4 regions of the Sinorhizobium mexicanum genome follow, and region 1 is predicted to be linked to each of the others. Evidence: predicted binding sites of a transcription regulator. Region 1 holds the regulator's gene; each other region holds the start of a gene.
What was found. Region 1 encodes PhoB, which activates phosphate uptake and scavenging genes when phosphate is short. Its sites were predicted from a motif close to TGTCATNNANCTGTCAT; they were not measured.
Positions count from the first base shown of each region.

Region 2: a site for PhoB is predicted at 1,852-1,868, ahead of FKV68_RS19640 (DUF2794 domain-containing protein). Genes of this name have one in related genera too.
Region 3: a site for PhoB is predicted at 2,048-2,064, ahead of FKV68_RS14140 (BtaA family protein). Genes of this name have one in related genera too.
Region 4: a site for PhoB is predicted at 1,913-1,929, ahead of phnG (phosphonate C-P lyase system protein PhnG). Genes of this name have one in related genera too.

Region 1 covers NZ_CP041238.1:636,122-639,326, forward strand. The annotation lists gene pstB (phosphate ABC transporter ATP-binding protein PstB) at 1-187, shown strand, start outside; gene phoU (phosphate signaling complex protein PhoU) at 333-1,046, shown strand; gene phoB (phosphate regulon transcriptional regulator PhoB) at 1,231-1,914, shown strand; gene FKV68_RS02980 (GcrA family cell cycle regulator) at 1,993-2,511, opposite strand; gene FKV68_RS02985 (aspartate aminotransferase family protein) at 2,928-3,205, shown strand, end outside.
Region 2 covers NZ_CP041238.1:4,170,282-4,173,486, reverse strand. The annotation lists gene FKV68_RS19650 (Bax inhibitor-1/YccA family protein) at 1-570, shown strand, start outside; gene FKV68_RS19645 (GNAT family N-acetyltransferase) at 709-1,269, shown strand; gene FKV68_RS19640 (DUF2794 domain-containing protein) at 1,430-1,831, opposite strand; gene FKV68_RS19635 (DUF1223 domain-containing protein) at 2,194-2,967, opposite strand; gene acnA (aconitate hydratase AcnA) at 3,140-3,205, opposite strand, start outside.
Region 3 covers NZ_CP041238.1:2,972,684-2,975,888, reverse strand. The annotation lists gene FKV68_RS14145 (class I SAM-dependent methyltransferase) at 76-753, opposite strand; gene FKV68_RS14140 (BtaA family protein) at 750-2,000, opposite strand; gene FKV68_RS14135 (serine hydrolase domain-containing protein) at 2,178-3,205, shown strand, end outside.
Region 4 covers NZ_CP041240.1:319,502-322,706, reverse strand. The annotation lists gene FKV68_RS23590 (alkaline phosphatase family protein) at 1-1,036, shown strand, start outside; gene phnF (phosphonate metabolism transcriptional regulator PhnF) at 990-1,802, shown strand; gene phnG (phosphonate C-P lyase system protein PhnG) at 2,002-2,463, shown strand; gene phnH (phosphonate C-P lyase system protein PhnH) at 2,460-3,065, shown strand; gene FKV68_RS23570 (carbon-phosphorus lyase complex subunit) at 3,066-3,205, shown strand, end outside.

The DNA of each region.
Region 1 (3,205 bases):
TCACGAGCTGCGCGCCAACTTCACGATCGTCATCGTGACCCACTCGATGCAGCAGGCCGCGCGCGTCTCGCAGCGCACCGCCATGTTCCACCTCGGCAATCTCGTCGAGGAGAACGATACCGACAAGATGTTTACCAATCCGGATGACCAGCGCACGCAGGACTACATTATGGGTCGGTTTGGCTAAGCCAGGCGACAGAGCAATTCCAGGGAGAGTGTGAAACGGTTTTCCGTCCGGAATTGTGTAAGTTCAAAGAGTTAGATCATTTCAATGTTTCAACGAAACAAGGAAGTGATCTGGTCAACCGGTTTGCGAGTTCGAGGAACGAAACATGTCATCTACACACATCACGTCGGCTTTTGACGACGAGCTCAAATATCTGACGCGCCGCGTCTCGGAAATGGGAGGCCTTGCCGAGCAGATGGTGGCCGATTCCGTCCGGGCGCTGGTGAATTCCGACCTGGCGTTGGCGCAGAAGGTGATTTCCGACGACGCGATGCTGGACGATGCCGAGCGCCAGATCGGTGACAAGGCGATCGTCACCATCGCCAAGCGTCAGCCAATGGCCTCGGATCTTCGCGAGATCATGGGGTCGATCCGTATCGCCGCCGATTTGGAACGCGTGGGCGATCTCGGCAAGAACACTGCCAAGCGCGTGATCGCGGTCGCCGGATCCGGCATCCCCCGCAAGCTTGCGCGGGGCCTGGAGCATCTGGCGGAGCTGGCCCTGGTCCAGCTCAAGGAGGTGCTCGACGTCTACGCTTCTCGCTCGCCGGAAAAGGCGAACAGCATCCGCGAGCGCGACGAGGAGATCGACGCGATCTATACGTCGCTTTTCCGCGAACTGCTGACCTATATGATGGAAGATCCGCGCAACATCACGCCGTGCACGCATCTTCTGTTCTGCGCCAAGAACATCGAGCGTATCGGCGACCACGCGACCAACATTGCCGAAACGATCTATTACATGGCGACGGGCGCCCAGCCGCAGGGCGAACGGCCGAAGGACGATAATACGTCGACGCTGGGCTCAGTGACGGACTAGAGCATCCCGCTTTCAAAAGGAATCGTTGAAAGCGGATAAGATGCTCTGGAAATCAAAGTGCTAGAGCGCCCGATAGCCGCATGCCCTGGTGCATGCGTTGATCTTGTCCCGGTCGCGATTTTTCGCGGCCACAGAGTGTCGCGGTGGCGTGATGGCACCCGCGCGTGGGAAGGAGCATGACCGAATGTTGCCGAAGATAGCCGTTGTCGAGGACGAGGAGGCGCTGAGCGTTCTCCTACGCTACAATCTCGAGGCCGAAGGTTTCGACGTCGATACGATCTTGCGTGGAGACGAGGCTGAAATCCGGCTTCAGGAGCGGTTGCCCGATCTCCTGATCCTCGACTGGATGCTGCCCGGGGTCTCCGGCATCGAACTCTGCCGCCGGCTGCGGCAGAGGCCGGAAACGGAGCGTCTGCCGATCATCATGCTGACCGCGCGTGGCGAGGAAAGCGAGCGGGTTCGTGGTCTCGCTACCGGCGCGGACGACTATGTCGTCAAGCCGTTTTCGACGCCGGAACTGATGGCGAGGGTGAAGGCAATGCTCAGGCGTGCCAAGCCCGAGGTGCTTTCGACGCTGTTGCGTTGCGGCGACATCGAGCTCGATCGCGAGACGCACCGCGTCCACAGGCGTAGCCGCGAAGTCCGGCTCGGACCGACGGAGTTCCGGCTGCTGGAGTTCCTGATGTCCTCGCCGGGGCGCGTTTTCTCCCGTTCGCAGCTTCTCGACGGCGTTTGGGGACATGATATCTATGTCGACGAGCGCACCGTGGATGTGCATGTCGGCCGTCTGCGCAAGGCGCTGAATTTCTCGAACATGCCCGATGTCATTCGCACCGTGCGCGGTGCCGGCTATTCGCTTGAAAGCTGAAAGCCGGCGGCCTCCTCGGCAGGCATCAAAAAAAGGGGCGTCACCGCCCCTTTTTCAATTGCGTTCGCTTGAGGCCGGTCAGCGCATACGGCGGCGCTCGGCGGAAGGCTGATAGGCGAGCCGCGTGTGATAGCTGCAATAGGGCGACGATTCCGGCGAGTCGTTGCCGCAGAAATGGAACTCCTCCTTCAGGGGGTCGCCGATCGGCCACTTGCAGGTGCGCTCCGTGAGCTCCGTCAGGCCGAGGCGCCGGGACATCGGGACGACGACGTTCGGTGCGAGTTCGAGGGTCTGATCGGCGACGAGATCGACTTCGATCTCTTCCTTGAGGACGGTAGCGCCGGCGGTGCGGGTGACGGTGCGGGTGGCGACGCGCGCGGCATAGTTCGGCGCCCGGGGGGCGGACGTGGTGCGCTTCGGGCGTGCGGCAGTGGTCGCGCCGCCCGCCTTGGCCCGGCCCGGCAGGCTCAGCCGGTGAACTTTGCCGATCACGGCGTTACGGCTGACGCCGCCCAGTTGAGCCGCGATCTGGCTGGCGCTCAGGCCCTCGGACCACAGCTTCTTCAGTTTCTCCACCCGCTCGTCAGTCCAGTTCATTTCTGCACTCCCCGTTCTCGGCGTTGGATGGCAGAATCCATCACCAAGCTCCGGAAAAACTCCGGAGCTGCAACGCGATAACTCTTTTGGTGACTAGGTCCGCCGCATGCGTCTAGTAATTGAATATTAACCTACTGGCAGGGTGACTCCGTGGCAAGAGTCGCGGGAATCGCGCCGAATCGATTTCGGAGTTTTCCCCAACTTGCTGGCTGGCCGTTGCATTTTTGCAAGCCCCCGCGGCATGTTTTTTCGCGCGTCGGAATCCGCGCGTTCAAGCTCGCGGCAAGCCTTGGTTTTGTTGACATTGCGGTGCGAAATGGGAATAGTGCCTGCGCCGCCGAAAGGCGGCATTTTTGATTTTTATCGGACGCGATCGCCCGATACCGATGCCAACAGGACGCAAGGAGAAGTTCGCCATGGCCGCAACAACGCCGCTCTACGACACCTATATGCGCGCGCCGTTGCGTTTCGAGCGAGGCGAGGGCGCCTGGCTCATTGCCGAGGACGGCTCGCGCTATCTCGATTTTGCCGCCGGCGTTGCCGTGAATTCGCTTGGCCATGCCCACCCACACCTCGTCGAGGCGCTGAAGGCGCAGGCGGACAAGGTCTGGCATCTTTCCAACCTCTATGAAATTCCGGGCCAGGAAAGCCTGGCGCGCCGGCTGACGGCGGTGACCTTCGCCGACCGCGTGTT
Region 2 (3,205 bases), 780 kb from region 1:
TCCAATCCGGCATTCGCCCAGCTCATCTACGCTTCGCCCTTGAAGTGGGTCGTGATGCTGGCGCCGCTGGCGCTGGTCTTCTTCATGAGCTTCCGCATCAATTCGATGAGCGTCTCCGCAGCGCAGACGACGTTCTGGATCTACGCCGCCTTGATGGGGCTCTCGCTGTCCTCGATCTTCCTGGTCTTCACCGGCCAGAGCATCGTGCAGACGTTCTTCGTCACGGCCGCCGCCTTCGGCGCGCTGTCGCTCTACGGCTACACGACGAAGAAGGACCTGTCGGGCTTCGGCACGTTCCTGATCATGGGCCTCTTCGGCCTGATCATCGCGTCGATCGTCAACATCTTCCTGGCGTCTTCCGCGTTCGCCTTCGCGATCTCGGTGATCGGCGTGCTCGTGTTCGCCGGCCTGACCGCCTACGACACACAGAAGATCAAGGAAATGTACTACGAGGCCGATGACGCCGCGGTTGTTGGCCGCAAGGCCATCATGGGCGCGCTGACGCTCTATCTCGACTTCATCAACCTGTTCATGTTCCTGCTGCAGTTCCTGGGCAACAGGAACCAGTAGTCAGGACGCATTCGCGGAAAAGGCGGCTTCGGCCGCCTTTTTTGTTCGGCTTCGATCTAAGGAAGCTACAGGAGACGGCTTGATCGCTCGGTCCGATCCATGCGATTTGATCGGGACAAGCCAACATCATGAAGTCCCATGTCTGTCACTCTCCGCGACGCCGTCGCTGCCGATCTTCCCGCAATTACCGAAATCTACCGCGAGTCCGTTTTGAACGGCGTGGCGACCTACGAGATAACGCCGCCGTCCGAGGCGGAGATGGCGCTCCGCTTTTCGACGATAACCGGCAGCGGCTATCCCTACATCGTGGCACAGGAGGACCACGGGCGAGCGATCATCGGCTATGCCTATGCTTCCGCATTCCGCACGCGGACGGCCTACCGGTTCCTGGTAGAGGATTCCATCTATCTCGCACCCGAGGCCCGGGGCAAAGGTGTCGGCAGGGCCTTGCTCGCGGAACTGGTCAAGCGATGCACCGCGCTTGGCTTCCGCCAGATGGTGGCGGTGATCGGCGGCGCGCACCCGTCATCGATCGCATTGCATCGCGCTCTCGGCTTCGAGCATCAGGGGTTCATGAAGGCGACCGGTTTCAAGCATGGCCGCTGGCTGGACACGGCGATCATGCAACTCGCCCTCGGAGATGGAGCAGCCTCGGATCCGGACGAGGGCGTCTATCCGGATACGCTCTACCGGACCTGAGCGCCCTTTGCGCTTCTGATTAAGATGCGCGGCGCTGTAGTTCCCCTCGAAGCGGTGGGATCACCCTCACCTGCTCCGCTCACGCGCCACCATTCGCCCCGCCTGCGGCGAGAAGAGTGCCGGCGGGCGGATGGGCGGCAATTCCAAAGGAGATATCGCGTCAGGTCTCGACGAGCTTCAGCACCTTGTCGAACACCTTGAGCACCAGGGCAAGCTCATGGCCGCGCTTCAATATCGTGCCATGGGCGTTGAGCACGCTATAGGCGCCCTGCTTTGCCGCAAGCTTCGGGTTTTTCTCGATGCGGTAGAGCGGCGTTTCCCCCGATCGCTTGAACACGGAGAACACGGCTCGATCCTTCGTGTGGTCGATCGCATAGTCGCGCCATTCGCCTTCGCCGACCATGCGGCCATAGACCCGCAAAATCTGATCCAGCTCGCGGCGATGAAATGTAACGGGAGGGGGATTCCTGGCGCTCTTGTATTCGTGAAAATCGACCACTTGCGACGTGGCCTGGCCCTGGCGACGCGTCTCGCCTTCCGGCAAATCCGGTTGATCGGTCATCAGTATTTTGGCCTTCTGATGTGACAGGACCACGACAGTGTGCCTGACACGAACGGAAAAGCAAGCCGGAAGCCGGTGAACAATCCCGGCAATTCTTTCGGTTGCCGCAATTCAGTCAAATCGGCGCCCCAATTCACGGCAAGACTTCGACCGCTGCCGGACAGAGTCGTTGCCACCGTATGTCCGGACAGGTCGTCATGCTGCGGGAGATATTACGAACGCAGACATGACCGGTTCGGTCCGGTAACTTCGAACCCTCAGCCCCAGCCCCTCGATGCTGCCGGGCCGAACCACCCCCGTCTCTCCGCGCCGCGCGTCCGGTCAGACGCGCAAAGTAAGGAACATGCAGAAAATCACCGGGTTCAAAGCTTGCCCTGCGGGCCGGCAAGAACGGCTGCCGCCCCGACAATGGCCCCCGGCGTTTCCGCATCCTTCATCGATTGCAGCAGGACGGCGCAGCCACTGTTGCCATTTCCTTCAATGAGGACGGAGGCGGGCAATGTGAATTCGGCCGGCTTGCCATCCCAAATGCCTATCGTCTGTATGTCGCGCACGGCATGCCAATAGGCGATCTGCTTGCCGCTGTTTTCGCCTTTCTCGACATCGACCACCTTGGCCCGCTCGAAATAGACGACGACAACATTCGCCTTGCCTTCGCCGGCGCCGACCTTGATCGAGATTCCATCGTCGCCAATCGCGGCCTGGACCGGAACGGCCAGTCCCCGGCCCTCGGTGCTCATCGCGTCGAGCCGGCTCCTGATCGCCTGCAGATTGGCGCCGTTGAGATGATCGCGCCCGTTGAGGACCGCCTGGGGCGTATAGACGCCGTTGCGGCCGAGCATGCGGGCATAGGCATATTGCCGTTCGGTATTTTCCTTGGAAGCAAGCGTGTCGGCCCAGCCGAGGTAGTTCCAGTAGTCGACGTGATAGGCGAGCGCGACGACATCGCCCTCATCGACGAGCTTTTTCAGCGCCGCATCCGCCGGCGGACAGGAGGAGCAGCCCTGGCTGGTGAAGAGTTCGACGACGCCCTTGATTGTCTTTCCGTCGTCCGCCGTAACCGCTCCGCAGCCTGCCGTCAGGAACCATATCGTCAGGGCGAGACGCCGGATGGTTGTTCTATAGGCGAATGTCATGGCGTCACTTTATTGTAGGCAGGCTCGAATGCTGGAATTCATACATACGACGGCCGTACTTCAACGGAAAGTCACGTTGGAGTGAGCATTTCGCCACCCGCCGCTACGGAAACGTGAAAAGCCGGGGCATCTTTCGATGCCCCGGCTTGCGAGCAGTAGACGGTCGGCGGGCTCAGGCCGCGAGGTCGCGCAGAACCGTCTGCAGGATGCCGCCGTTGTTGACGTAGGTGACCTCGTC
Region 3 (3,205 bases), 2.0 Mb from region 1:
GCGGGAATTGCGGCAGCGGCGAGCGGGCAAACATTCGCTGGCGCGAGCGGGCGCCCGCCGGGGCCACGCAAAATGCTATCGGGCGCCGTTTCGATCCGGGTGGCGATAGACGGTGAGCCAGGCATATCCCCGGCCGATCGACTTCAATTCGAGCGTTGCGCCGTTTGTTTTCGCCTTCTCGCGCATGACCTCGAAAAGCGTCTCGCGCGGCGTCACGTGAAAGCGCTTCAGCCACGCCTGGAGCAGGCGGCGGAAGCCGCCGGGCCAGCCTTCCTGTTGGCCGAAGTCGGCAATATGAAGCGAGCCGCCCGGATTGAGCGCGGCGATCGCGGCGTCGAGAGACTTCTCCCATTCGGGAATCATCGACAGCGCATAGGAGATGACGATGCGGTCGAAGCCCGGTTGGTCGAAGGCGGTGGCCGAGAAATTCGTCGCATCGGCGACGCGCAGGGTTACGCTACACAGGCCCTGACGCCGAAGCTTTGCCCTCGCGGTCGCAAGCATCTCCGCGGAAATATCGAGGCCGAAGAGGAGCCTACCGGTATAGAGTTCGCCGATCATGGCAAGGTTACGGCCTGTACCGCAGCCGACCTCGAGCACCGAGGCGCCCGCCGGCGGGTCGAGCTCCCGGATCAGCGTGTCGCGTCCGAAGAGGTAATATTTCCGCGTGAAGTCATAGATGTAGCGCTGGTAGCGGTACATCTGGTCCATCAGGCGGGCGTGGTTGTTTTCCAAGGGCCGGGCGGCGTTCATGCTTTCTTCCGATAGACGTGGAAGCCGCCATAGATGGCCGAACGGTCCTCCGCACCGAGTTTGGTGGACGCCTCGGCATTGTAATGCCACTGGTCGAGCAGAGCCGGGGAAACGCGGCCCGGCAGGATGCTCGCTTCCGCCGCGGTGCGGAAGATCACCACGGCGCCGCTGTCGGCGGTGCGCGTGATCTCCGTCCAAAGGTCGTTCAATTGTCGGTCGTTCATCCAGTCCTGCGCATCGAGCAGGACGTAACGATCGACTGACGAAGCCGCTTTGCGGGCCAGCAATTCGGTAAAGCTTGCGTGGTGGACCTCGACGCGGTCGGCATGATCGCGGATCGGTTCGTGGTTCTCCGCCTGCAGATAGGCCGGCAGATCACCTTCATGCGGCAGCGGGTAACGCCGCGCGAAGGCCTGCCAGGCGAAATAGTTCTCGCGAAGCGGGAAGTGGCAGGTGAGCTTCTCAAGGCGTTGGCGCAGCACCGCGGCCAGCGATTTCTCATCGCTCAGGCTCGCGAGCTCGTCGAATTGCTGCGGCGGGATGCCGAGGCCGAAAAGCGAGCTCTTGCGGCTGGTGATCCAGCGAATGACCGGACGCTCGAATAGCGGCGCGAGCTTTTCGTCGAAGAACTGGCGCTGTTCGCGCATCGAGCGCGCCTGGACGAACTCCTCGGGGTTGATGCCGTGGAGACGGGCGAGCAGATGACTGGCGGCAATGAAACGGCCGAGCAGGCCGGTGCGATAGATGTTGCGGCCGAAGACGTCGATGCGGCGGCGTCCGTCGAGCGCGCGGCTGTTCCAGTAGGCGCGGGTCGCCGCGTCAACATTAGGAGCGAGGAAAAGGTCGAACGCCTGCACATTCGACTTCGTGTCGGTCGCGGCGAGAAAGCGCACGATATCCTTGTGGCTTGGCAGGTGGCGGAAGGCGGCAAGTTTCAGCCGGTTCAACGCGATATGATGGGGATTGAGATCGACGACATCGATATGGGCGGGACCGGCTGAGAGATAGGTCAGCATGTTGCAACCGCCTGAACCGATCGTCACGATGCGGTGTCCGGCACGGATCTGCATTGCCGCCATGTCGACGATCGGATCTTCCCAGATCTGCGGATAGACGAGCCCCGAGAAAAGCAACCCGAACAGGCGTTCCGACAGGCCGGCGAGGGAGAGAGGCTTGTGCTGCAGCAGCGCGCTTTTCAGCTTCGGATTCTTCCTGCCAAAGCCGGCGTCGGGGGCGAGTTCGGTCATCTTTGCCTGTCATCCAGTTGAAACTTAGCCGCTTCTAAAGTGACTCCGCTACACTTTGATGACGGAGTTTCGCACAGCCGCGAGGCTTCCGAGGGCTTTTCCTTTCGCTGGAATCCTGTTTCTCTCGCGACTGCCGCGCGGCGGAAACGTGGTGGTGCTGGAGCCGGGAGGACGCGCATGAAACGGTTGCTGAAGGCGATCGCCGGGGCGGTGGTCGTCGGTGTTGCGGGGATCGGCGGCTGGCTGGTGTTGTTCCCGCCGGAGCTTCTGAAGGTCGGCGACGGCTATGCCGCCAAGATCGTCTGCTCCAATGTCTTCCTTGCCAAACGCGATCCGCAAGCCGTTCTTGCGGAAGACGTGCAGGCGCCCGGCCATCCGCTGTTGAAGTTCGTCCGCGTCTCGGTCGATCGCGAAAGGGAGAGCGTGACGGCGCGCATATTCGGCTTTGCCGCGCCCGGCCGAGCGGTCAATAGGCCGGGATATGGTTGTACCAACGTCGATGACAGCGGCGCGCAAGCGCTTGCGGGTTCGGAGGCAGGGGCCGAGACAGGAGCATCGAGGGTTCACGATACGGCCATCGGCTGGCCCGACGGCAGCAAGGCCGAGATCGATTCGGCACTTCAGGGCGTCATCGAGGAGGCCCGTCTGGCGGGTCCGGGCATACGGGCGATCGCCGTCGTGCGGGACGGCCGGCTGGTGGCCGAGACCTATGGCCCTGGCTTCGATCGGGAGACGCCTCTGCTCGGCTGGTCGATGACGAAATCGGTAACTGCGGCGCTGATCGGCCTGCGGATCGGCGAGGGAAAGATGGACGTTGCCCGCAGCGATCTTCTGCCAGCCTGGAGCGGCGATGATCGGTCGCGGATCAAGCTCGCCGATCTCATGGCGATGCAGAGCGGGCTCGCATTCAACGAGGACTATGGCGACGTCACCGACGTCACGCGCATGCTCTATCTCGAAGGCGACATGGCCGGCTTCGTGGCGTCCAAGCAGCTGGAAATGCAGCCGGGTAAGAAATTCCGCTATTCGAGCGGCACCAGCAATCTTCTGTCCCAGCTATGGATGCGAACGTTCGACGATCCGGCCGAAGCGCTCGCTTATCCGCGCAAAGCGCTCTTCGCCCCGCTCGGCATGACGAGCGCCGTGATGGAAACGGATGCGAGCGGCACCTTCGTCGGTTCCTCCTACATGTATGCGACGGCGCA
Region 4 (3,205 bases), on a different replicon from region 1:
GCACGGGGTTTTTGGTAATCGCGTTCTGATCGACGGAGCATTCATCGCGGCCGAGGTGGAGCATCTTCTTGTGCCGACAATTGCAACCTTTGCTTCACGCGCGGGCCTGGACGTGGCCTGCGTCGGGCATGCTCTCATCGACCCGGAAGATACCTCCGTCTATGTTCCGCCCAGTTGGATGCGCGGCCCCGGCTTCACCAAGGTTCCGAGCGACGGCACTGCCCCCTACCTCCTGAGAGTCAAGGATCCGCGCGGTCGCTTGGCAGGGGTTCCCCTACCGTCTTTCGTTCAGGAGTCCGCAAGGCCGGATATGGTCTCTCGGGTCACCGCGACGCTCATCGACGACCAACTGACCGTCTCCGCTGCCGCAAGGCTCATCGGTTCAAAAGAGCCCCCTGATCTGGTCGTGACCGAAATCAATGTCCCAGACATGTTCCAGCATGAGTTCGGTTACGAGAGCGAAGAGGCCCATTTCTCTATTGCGTTTGCCGACTCTCTCGTCGGTCTTTGCTTGGACGCCTTGCGCCGATCCGGCCGGCTCGATGACTACGTGATTGCAGTTACCAGCGATCACGGTCACGGTAACATCACCACCTCGATCCTGCCCGAGCTGGTGATTCCCGGAAAAACGTTTTGCACTGAGGGTGCGACGCTGCACGTCCTGGTCGACAACGATGCCGATCGTGCGGAAGTTACGCGAAGGCTCGCCGCCGTGGGGGCGGAACCCTGGAACGATGCACATTTGCCGGTCGGGCTGCGCGAGCGCATTGCCACTTTCGTGGCTCCGCCGCAGCATGATTTCGAAGCAGTGCCAGCCGGGCATCCGGCAGACCAACCGTTCGGTCGACCGAAATACAAAGCCACCCATGGATTTCGACCAGGTATGAGTGCGGACGATCGTATCTGCATTATGTCCGGGGCCGGTCTGCCAAGTGCGGTGGCGGAAGGAGCTGAAGCCACACGCCTTGCGCCGACGCTCGCATCCATCCTTGGGCTACCCACAGAGATGTTTCCCGATCGGCCGCTTTTCGGGTAAACAGGGTTTCCTGCACCCATTTTGGGGGATGCAATGGTCGTATCGGCAGTTGAAGTGGTGCTTAATGAAACGTTGGGAAGTGGTTCGCTCCGGAATACTCGGTGATATCCGTGCAGGAGCCTTCGAGAACGGTCGCCTGCCTGGCGACCTGGTCTTGGCAGAACGATTTGGCGTCAATCGCCACACCGTGCGAAACGCCATCAAGGTCTTGGAGTCTGAAGGAGCTCTGCGGGTGCAACACGGTGTCGGTACCTTCGTTGCCGACGATTTCATTTCGCACACCTTGGACAGCGATCCGAAATTCACGTTCAAACTTCTTGGCCAGAACAAGTCGGTCAAGCGGGAGATATTGTCGATCAACGAGATCTCTGTCGAGCCGGATATTGCGACGCATTTGAAGATCGCGCCCTCGGCGCTCGTTACCGCCGTCAGGACGACTTCGTTCATCAACGACTGGCCGCTGGCGACCGGTACGGCCTATTTTCCGGTCGAGCGAGTTCCTGGTCTCGCCACAGCGTTCGAAGGGCTGAACTCTCCAACTGCGGCCCTGAAGCGCTGTGGCATTCCGGAATACAAGCGAAAATGGACGCGGATTACCGCCCGAAGGCCCACCCAGCAAGAGGCCCGTCTGTTGCGAATATCATCGTCCAGCCCGGTGCTCTTCGAGACAAATGTCGATGTGGCTCCGGATGGACTACCGATCAAATACGCCTTCGGCGTCATACGAGCCGACAGATATGAATACCTGATAGAAGGCGATGACTAAACGAGATTGCTGGCGAACGGGAAGGGAGCTTCATTCGCGGGTTCAGCCTACCAGCGCCGGCCATTTCCTTCTGTTGCTCCGACTAACACTTTTCTGCTGAACCAGGCTCTTGTCATCAAAGTGTTGCAAAAAGCAGATACCTAGACATCTAGGTATCATCTTAGGCCCGGCCCACCGAGGCCTGCAATCGAAGCGGCGAATGCAAGTGCGCAATCAAATTGAAAACAGACGGCGATGGATGGCGGTTCTGGCGCGAACCAAGTGTGATGACCTTGAGCGTGCGTGGAACGATCTGCCCATCGCTCCTCAATATGAATGGCTGCGTCGACCCGAAACCGGCCTCGTGCTGGTGCGTGGACGCGCAGGCGGTACCGGCGGTGCGTTCAACCTCGGTGAGGTCACGATGACCCGATGTGCCCTGAGGCTAACCGAGGGCACGACGGGGTTCGCCTTCGTGCTCGGACGCGACCAGCGCCATGCGGAACTGGCGGCAGTCTTCGATGCGCTCCTGCAGCGGGCGGACGAGGTCGCGGCCGAGAGTCGCGAATTGGTCGCTCAATTTGAAGCGATGCAAGCGAGACGGCGTGAGCTGAAGAGCCGCAAGGCGGCTTCCACAAAGGTCGACTTTTTTGCAATGGCGCGAGGCACGAGCCCGGAATGAACAGCGGTATGGACACTGCCGGGATCAAGCCCGGATTCACAAATCCCGTTTTCGACAGCCAAGACACGTTCCGCCGTATTCTGGATGCCTATGCTTATGTGGGCCGCCCGCAAACGCTTGGCTCTGTAGCTACGGCAGTTGGGCCGCTCGCGCCGGCGACCGTCTCCGCTTGCCTCACATTGGCAGACTTCGAAACGCCGGTCTGGCTCGATTCCCGATCTAATCGTGGCGACGTCCGTAATTACCTTGGGTTTCACTGCGGGACGCCGTTCGCCAATGGCGCGGACGAAGCAGCATTTGCCATCGTGGCCGATTCGACGACGATGCCACGCCTAGCAGGGTTTCGCCTCGGAACTGAGTTGGAGCCCCAGACTTCGACGACCATTGTTGTCCAGGTGCCCTCCTTTACGGATGGTCCCTCGGTTCGATGGCAAGGGCCAGGGATCCAGCACGAGGTTTCGGCCACCATCGAAGGGCTTCCGTCGTGGTTTTGGGAAGAGTGGCAGCTCAATCAGGAGCTTTATCCGATCGGGGTCGATGTCCTCTTTACCTCCGGAAAAGCAATCATTGCTCTTCCCCGCAGCATATCGGTGGAGATCTAAATGGCCTATGTGGCTGTAAAAGGCGGCGAGCAGGCTATCCTCAACTCGCACCGTTTGATCGCAGAGGATAGACGCGGCGATCCTGAAGTTCCCGAACTTACCGTTTCTCAGATCGCCGAGCAACTCGGTCTCGCCGTCGA